DNA from 2 places in the Microbacterium paludicola genome. Region 1 is predicted to be linked to the other one. Evidence: predicted binding sites of a transcription regulator. Region 1 holds the regulator's gene; the other holds the start of a gene.
What was found. The regulator HspR, encoded in region 1, represses chaperone genes until heat shock. The targets are predictions, from matches to a motif close to AAGTTGAGTCNNNNNGACTCAACTT.
Positions count from the first base shown of each region.

Region 1 (4,166 bases):
GGCGCAGGAAGCTGCTCCCGCGGACGAGGACGCGGCGAACACGGCCGACGGCCCCGGCGGATCCGAGCAGGGTGAGCCCGAGCTGACGGTCGAGGACATCCTGAACATCGGCCAGAGCGATGACGCCGAGGAGCAGGACAAGCTCGTGAGCGAGGACGAGACGCAGCTGCTGCACGACCTCAAGCGCCTCCAGGCCGAGTACGCCAACTACCGCCGGCGCACCGAGGAGCAGCGCCACATCGAGATCGCGCGCGCGAAGGGCGAGGCAGTGAAGGGCCTCATCCCCGTGCTCGACGACCTCGACCGCGCCGAGAAGCACGGCGACCTCGGCGAGGGCACGCCCTTCACCGCGATCGCCGAGAAGGTGCGCGGCGTGGCCGAGCGCATGGGCCTCGTCGCCTACGGCGCCGCGGGCGAGGCGTTCGACCCGCAGCAGCACGAGGCGATCTTCCAGCAGCCGGTCCCCGGTACGACCGAGGCGACGATCCTCGAGGTCGTCGAGCTCGGCTACCGGCTCGGCGACATCGAGCTGCGGGCCGCGAAGGTCGTCGTCGCCGTCCCGGCGGAGTAGTTCGACATCCGGGTCGGCTCGGCCCGTTTCGACTCGCTCCGCTCGCTCAACGAACAGTGTTGGTTGAGCGAGCGAGCGAAGCGACCGAGTCGAAACCGCCAAGCCTTACGAAGAGGTGGAAATGGCCAGTCAGGACTGGTTCGAGAAGGACTTCTACAAGGTCCTGGGTGTGTCGAAGGACGTCAGCGCGGCCGACCTGAAGAAGACGTACCGCAAGCTCGCGCGGCAGTATCACCCCGACTCCAAGCCGGGGGACACGGCGGCCGAGGCGAAGTTCAAGGAGATCAGCGAGGCGTACTCGGTGCTCTCCGACCCGACCCAGCGCGAGGAGTACGACCAGCTCCGCGCGATGGGATCGGGCGCGCGCTTCACGGCGGGCGGCTCGAACGGCGGCTTCGACGACGTGTTCAGCGCGTTCACGCAGAACCGCGGATCCGCTCAGGACTTCGACGACATCTTCGCCATGTTCAACCAGGGCGGTCGCGGCGGACGCTTCGGCCAGAGCGGATTCGGCAACGGCGGCTTCGGCCAGCCGAGCGGCGGCTTCCGCGGCTTCGGCGGACCGCAGAAGGGCGGCGACGTCCGAGCCCGCACGACGATCGACTTCGTCACGGCGGCCAAGGGCGAGACGATCTCGCTGCAGAGCGAGGACGGCAAGCCGTTCAAGATCAAGATCCCGGCCGGCGTGGCCGACGGGCAGAAGATCCGCCTGCGCGGCAAGGGCCGTCCCTCGCCCGACGGCGGCGAGCCCGGCGACATCGTCGTCGAGATCGCGGTGCGGCCGCATCCGGTGTTCACGCGCGAGGGGCTCAACCTGCGCGTCGTCGTGCCGGTGACGTTCGCCGAGGCCGCGCTCGGCGCGACGATCGAGGTGCCGACGCTCGGCGGCGATCCGGTGAAGCTGCGCGTCGCGCCCGGCACGCCGTCCGGCCGCGTGCTGCGCGTCAAAGGCCGCGGCATCGTCTCCCAGAAGGGCACCGGCGACCTGCTCGCCGAGGTGCAGGTGGTCGTGCCGAGCCACCTGAGTGACGAGGCTCGCGAGGCGCTCGCCCGCTTCGTCGAGGTCGGCCCGCAGGGCAACCCGCGCGCCGACCTGATGGGCAAGGCGTCGGGCTGATCGGTCGTTGAGTGAGGGAGCGCAGCGACCGAGTCGAAACGGTGCAGCCGAGCCGACGGCGATGATCACCGCGTTTCGACTCGCTTCGCTCGCTCAGCGAACGGATAGTTGGACACACGGCACGAGCGAGAGGAGGACGGGATGAGCGACACGTACGAGATCGACGAGGACGCGCCCGTCTTCGCGATCGCCGTGGCCGCCGAGCTCGCGGGGATGCATCCGCAGACCCTGCGTCAGTACGACCGGATCGGCCTGGTCGTGCCGGGCCGCACGCGCGGCGGTTCGCGGCGCTACTCGGCCCGCAACATCGCGCAGCTGCGCGAGGTCGCGAAGCTGTCGGGTGAGGGGATGAGCCTCGCCGCCATCGCGCGCGTGCTCGATCTCGAGGACGAGGTGCGCGACCTGCGCCGCCGCGTGCGCGACCTCGGGCACGCGCTGCAGGCCGAACGCGCCGCCCGCCCGGGCGCGCGCGTCTTCGCGGCCGGGGCGACGGGATCCGTCGTCACGCTGCGCGCCGGCACGCGCGTGCGCCGCAGCGCCGAGCTCGTGCTGTGGACGCCTCCGCAGCAGCGCTCGCACGAGGATGGAGACCGATGAGCCCTGTCACCTGGCGGACGCTCGGCGAGACCGCGCCGATCTGGCCGGGCTGGGAATGGCCCCTCGGCGCCACCTGGACGCCGGCGCGGACGAACTTCGCCGTCTACGCGCCGAACGCGACGAGCGCGCAGCTCTGCCTGTTCGACGAGGACGACCGCGAGACGCGCTACGAGCTCACCGAGCAGACGCTCGGGATCTGGCACGGCGCCCTGCCCGAAATCCGCCCCGGGCAGCGCTACGGCTACCGCGTCGACGGACCGTGGGACCCGAAGAACGGCTACCGGTTCAACCCGCACAAGCTGCTGCTCGACCCGTACGGTCTCGCGACCAGCGGCACGATCATCGCCGAGCAGCCGATCTACGGCGCGCGGGAGGGCGAGCCGGCCGTCCGCGACCTCACCGACTCGTCCGGATACACCGCCCGCAGCGTCGTGGTCGATCCGTCCTTCGACTGGGAGGGCGACGAGCTGCTCGGCACACGCTGGCGCGAGACGGTGATCTACGAGCTGCACGTGAAGGGCTTCACGAAGCTCCACGACCGCATCCCCGAGCAGCTGCGCGGCACGTACGCCGGGCTCGCCCACCCCGCCGCGACCTCCTACCTTCGCGACCTCGGCGTCACCGCGGTCGAGCTGCTGCCCGTGCAGCAGTTCTTCTCCGAACCGGCGCTGCTCGACCGCGGGCTGACGAACTACTGGGGCTACAACACGATCTCGTACTTCGCCCCCGATGCGTCGTACAGCTCGTCGGGCGACCGCGGCGGCCAGGTCGCCGAGTTCAAGAACATGGTGAAGGCGCTTCACCGCGAGGGCATCGAGGTCATCCTCGACGTCGTCTACAACCACACCGCCGAGGCCGGCCCCGACGGTCCGACGCTGTCGTTCCGCGGTCTCGACGACCGTGGCTTCTACAAGCGGGTGCTGCCGGATCCCGCCCACGGCGGCTTCGACGACCGCTACTGGGACGTCACCGGCTGCGGCAACACGGTCGACGCGTGGAACCCGCTCGCCCTGCGGCTCATCCTCGACTCGCTGCGGTACTGGGTGACCGAGATGCACGTCGACGGGTTCCGGTTCGACCTCATGTCGGCCCTCACCCGCACCGGCTACGACGTCGACTTCAACTGCGCCCTGCTGATCGCGATCGGCCAGGATCCGATCCTGCGTCACGTCAAGCTGATCGCCGAGCCGTGGGACGTGTCGATGGACGGGTACCTCGTCGGCCGGATGCCGCCGCAGTGGGCGGAGTGGAACGACCAGTACCGCGACACGATCCGCGACTTCTGGCGGGGGGGCGCCCCCATCCACGCCGTGGCGACGCGCCTCGCCGGATCGAGCGACCTCTACGCCGACGACGGCCGCACGGCCTCGAACAGCATCAACTTCATCACCGCGCACGACGGGTTCACGGTGCGCGACCTGGTGTCCTACGACCACAAGCACAACGAGGCGAACGGCGAGGACAACCGCGACGGCACGGACAACAACCGCTCGTGGAATCACGGCGTGGAGGGCGAGACCGACGACCCCGCCATCCTCGCCCTGCGGCGCCGGCAGGCGGCGAACCTCATGGCGACCCTGTGCCTGTCGAACGGCGTGCCGATGCTCACGGCGGGCGACGAGCGCGGCCGCACGCAGGGCGGCAACAACAACGCCTACTGCCAGGACAACGAGATCTCGTGGATCGACTGGGGCGCCGACAACGCCTGGCTCGACGTCTACGAGGTGACGAAGGCCGCGCTGCGCCTGCGCCGCGAGCACCCCGCGCTGCGCCAGCGACACTGGTTCGAAGGGCGCCCCACGATCGCCGCGGGGCCGAGGGACCTCGTCTGGCTTCACCCCGCCGGACGCCCGATGACCGACGGCGACTGGGGCGACGCCG
Region 1 is NZ_BAAANG010000005.1:83,987-88,152, reverse strand. Features, by position in the region: gene grpE (nucleotide exchange factor GrpE) at 1-571, shown strand, start outside; gene ABD161_RS05675 (DnaJ C-terminal domain-containing protein) at 693-1,688, shown strand; gene ABD161_RS05670 (heat shock protein transcriptional repressor HspR) at 1,830-2,285, shown strand; gene glgX (glycogen debranching protein GlgX) at 2,282-4,166, shown strand, end outside.

Region 2 (4,166 bases), on a different contig from region 1:
CGACTTCGATCAGGTGTTCGACCGCGTGCTGCGGCTGGTGGCCGAGGTCGCCGCGGCGCCGAACACGCTCGCGCACACCCACTCGATCGGAAAGTTCGGCGTGCTGCCGAGCGAGTACGCCACGCCTCTCGCGCTGGCGCTGACCGAGCTCGTCACGAACGCGGTCGAGCACGGCCTCAAGGGTCTCGAGGGCAAGGTCGAGATCATCGCCGAGCGCGACGAGGAGAAGCTGCTCGTCCGGGTGCGCGACTCCGGCAGCGGCCTGCCCGAGGGGACCGTCGGACGCGGCCTCGGCACGCAGATCGTCCGCACGCTCATCCAGGGCGAGCTCAGCGGATCCATCGAATGGCGCACGCTCGGCGGCGAGGAGCCGCACGCGGGCGGCGAGATCGAGAAGGGCACCGAGGTCGTCATCGAGATCCCGCTCAAGTGGATCTGAGCTGACCGCAGACGCCGGAAAGGGCGCCTTCCCCGCGGGGAAGGCGCCCTTTCCAGTGCTGTGTGACTGCGGGTGTGATGCGGAAGTTCAGCCGGCGCGGCGAGCGCGGGCGGCGCGACGCTTCAGGGCGCGGCGCTCGTCCTCGCTGAGGCCACCCCACACGCCCGAGTCCTGACCGGTCTCGAGGGCGTACTGCAGGCAGACCTCGGTGACGGTGCAGCGCGCGCACACGGACTTGGCCTTCTCGATCTGGTCGACCGCCGGGCCGGTGTTGCCGACCGGGAAGAAGAGTTCCGGGTCGACTGTCAGGCAGGCCGCCTTGTCGCGCCAATCCATGCTGATGCTCCTCGCAATGTGGTGGGATTCGAGCGAGCGCATCCGCGCCCGGATTCGAGGGTGGAGAAACGCATCCATTCGGGTCGGATACGCTGGTCATGGTGTGGGACTGAACGCCCACCACCCACCACGTTGTGGGAAACATGCCGTTAACAATGGTCGTACAGCCGGGGCCTGAAATCAAGGGTCAATATCCCGTCACGCCTCGGAATCGGCTGTATGCCCGTCGTCCGAGGAGAGTCCGGATGCCCCGCAGGATCGCGCGCATCGCGGCCGCGCTGCTCGCCCTGGAAGCCCTCGGCATCCTGGCGCTCGCGGCCTGGCAGGTCGTCGCCCTCACCGGGGCCGACACGACCGATCCCGTCAGTGCCGTCGCGCTCATCGTGCTGACCGTCGTCGGCGCGGCGGCCGTCGGCGCGTTCGCCGCAGCGGTGTGGGCGGGCAGGTCCTGGGGCCGCTCGGGTGGCATCGTGACGCAGCTGCTGCTCCTCGCCGTCGCGTTTGGCGCGATCACCGGCGATTACCCGCACCTCGGCATCGCGCTCGCGCTCGCCGTTCCCGCGCTCGGAGGCCTCGTCCTGCTGTTCCTCGCCGCGCGCGAGGCGCACGCGGCGGAGGGAACGCCGACGCCCGAGGGTTGACTCAGGCCCGTGGGGCCGGGGTCGGCAGCGTGTCGGGCTCGCCCGCGACGCGCCGGCCGAGCATGGCGGCCCCGGCCACCGCGGCGGGCATGACGGCGATCGCGGCGAACGGCACGAGGAAGCACACGTGCACGGCGACGCCGAAGCCGAGCACGCGCGCCCGGTTCGCCCGCAGGAGCGCCGCGCGCTGCGCGCCCCCGAGGCCGCGGGCGGTGAGCCCACGGGAGGAGAGCTCGTCGGCGATGACCCTGCCGTTCAGCAGCGCGCCGACGACCGCGCCCGCTGCGGCGCCGGCGACGGGGATGAGCGCGATGAGGCCCGCGCACAACGCCGAGAGCAGGCCCTTGCCGAAGAGTCCGAGCGCATCGCCGATCGAGCGGCCGATGCTGTACGGCACGTCGGGCACGGTGCCGCCGAGCTCGCGCTCGACCGAGCGCCAGATGCGGTCGTAGAAGGGCTCGCCGACGAGCAGCGTCAGCGCGGTGAAGGTCACGATCGCCAGGATGATCGCGCCGCCCATGACCGCGAGCCCCAGCACCCAACGCAGCAGATCGGCCCACACGGGCTGCCAGCCGTCGGCGAACGGCGTCAGCCACTCGAGCAGGCCGGGGAGGCCGAACCCGAGCCCCACGAGCGCGCCGACGAGCACGAGCCCGACGATCGCGGCCGGGATGAGGCCCGCGGCCATCACGCCCGGATGGTGGCGCCACCATCCGAAGCCCCGGAACAGCGTCCGCACTCCCTGCCAGAACTCACGCACGCGTCAAGGATAGGCGGGCCCGGGATCGCCGACCGTGGGGGCTCCTCGGGATCCCGCTGACGCCTCGGGAATAGGTCGCCGGGTCCCGCGTTGAAGTTGACACAAGTTCGCTCAAGTTCGAAACTTGACACGACGGGACGCAAGTTCTGCGATCCCTTGCAGAGGAGATCCGAATGCCCGACTTCCCTTCCACCGACGACTTCTTCGGCCAGGGCGGCGCCAACGCGTTCGACGAGTTCCTCGCCCGCTACCTGCAGGGCGAGCGCGCTCGCGCGGCGCGGTCGGTCGATCTGAGCCGGTACCTCAGCGCGCGCACGCAGGAGCTGCTGCAGCGCGCCGGACGCTACGCGCTGGGTCGCGGTCAGCACGAGCTCGACGCCCTTCACGTGCTGCGCGTGCTGACGGACGACAAGACGGTCGCCCAGGCGATCTCGCGCGTCGGCGCCGATGGCGCCGCCGTCGCCACGGCCGCCGAGCAGCGCCTGCCGAAGGCCGGCGCGGCCGCCGATGTCGACGCCGCGGTCGTGACGCCCGCCGTGCAGCGCGCCCTCTTCCACGCGTTCCAGGTCGCCCGTGCGTCGGGTTCGACGTACATCGACCCCGAGCACGTGTTCTTCGCGCTTGTGCTCGCGCAGGACACCCCCGCCGGGCAGATCCTGTCGTCCGCCGGGATCACGGCCGAGGCGCTCACGCAGGGGATCCGCGAGACCGTCACCCCGGATGCCGCGGATGCCCCGGGCGAGGACGATGCGCCCCGCCAGGGCGGCATGCTCGCCACCTACGGCACCGACCTCACCCAGCGGGCGCGCGACGGCCTGCTCGATCCGGTGATCGGCCGCGCCTCCGAGATCGAGCAGACAATCGAGATCCTGTCGCGCCGCACGAAGAACAACCCTGTCCTCATCGGCGAGGCCGGCGTCGGCAAGACCGCCGTCGTCGAGGGCCTCGCACGCGCGATCGTCGCGGGCCAGGTGCCCGAGCAGCTGCGCGACAAGAGCGTCATCTCGCTGGATCTCGCCGCGATGCTCGCGGGCACGCGCTACCGCGGCGACTTCGAGGAGCGCCTCACCAAGACGGTCGAGGAGGTCGCCGAGCGCAAGGACGAGGTCATCCTGTTCGTCGACGAGATCCACACGGTCGTCGGTGCGGGCGGCGGCGGCGAGGGCGCCATGGACGCGGGCAACATCCTGAAGCCCCGCCTTGCCCGCGGCGAGCTCCACCTCATCGGGGCCACGACGCTCAAGGAGTACCGCACCATCGAGAAGGATGCGGCGCTCGAGCGCCGCTTCCAGCCGGTGCGCGTGGGCGAGCCGTCAGTGACCGACGCGATCGAGATCCTGCGCGGGCTGCGCTCGGCGTACGAGGAGCACCACCGCGTGACCTACACCGACGAGGCGCTGAAGGCCGCCGTCGAGCTGAGCGACCGGTACCTCACCGAGCGTGTGCTGCCGGACAAGGCGATCGACCTCATCGACCAGGCAGGTGCGCGCCTGCGGCTGCGCCTCGGGGCACCCGTCGATGTCAGCGCCCTCATGGAGCGGCTCGGCACGCTCGAGGCCGAGAAGAACGCCGCGGTCGCGGCCGAGCGCTACGAGGAGGCGTCGCGCCTGCGCGACGAGATCGCCGACGTCCAGCGCCGGATCGACGAGGCGGCGACGACCGGATCCGCCGAGCCCGCCGTCGTGGACGAGCCGGAGATCGCGGCCGTCGTGAGCCGCGCCACCGGCATCCCGGTCGCGCGCCTGACCGAGAGCGAGCGCGAGCGCCTGGCGACGCTCGAGGACGAGCTCCACGGTCGGGTGATCGGCCAGGACGACGCCGTGGCCGCGGTCGCGAAGGCGGTCCGCCGCAGCCGCACCGGCATGGGCGACGCACGCCGTCCCGTCGGCTCGTTCCTGTTCCTCGGACCGACCGGCGTGGGAAAGACCGAGCTCGCCAAGGCCCTGGCGTCGAGCCTGTTCGACGACGAGGGCGCGATCGTCCGCTTCGA
Region 2 is NZ_BAAANG010000002.1:24,115-28,280, reverse strand. Features, by position in the region: gene ABD161_RS01900 (sensor histidine kinase) at 1-439, shown strand, start outside; gene ABD161_RS01895 (WhiB family transcriptional regulator) at 527-775, opposite strand; gene ABD161_RS01890 (histidine kinase) at 1,021-1,416, shown strand; gene ABD161_RS01885 (EI24 domain-containing protein) at 1,418-2,176, opposite strand; gene ABD161_RS01880 (ATP-dependent Clp protease ATP-binding subunit) at 2,350-4,166, shown strand, end outside.
Region 2: a site for HspR is predicted at 2,270-2,294, ahead of ABD161_RS01880 (ATP-dependent Clp protease ATP-binding subunit). Genes of this name have one in related genera too.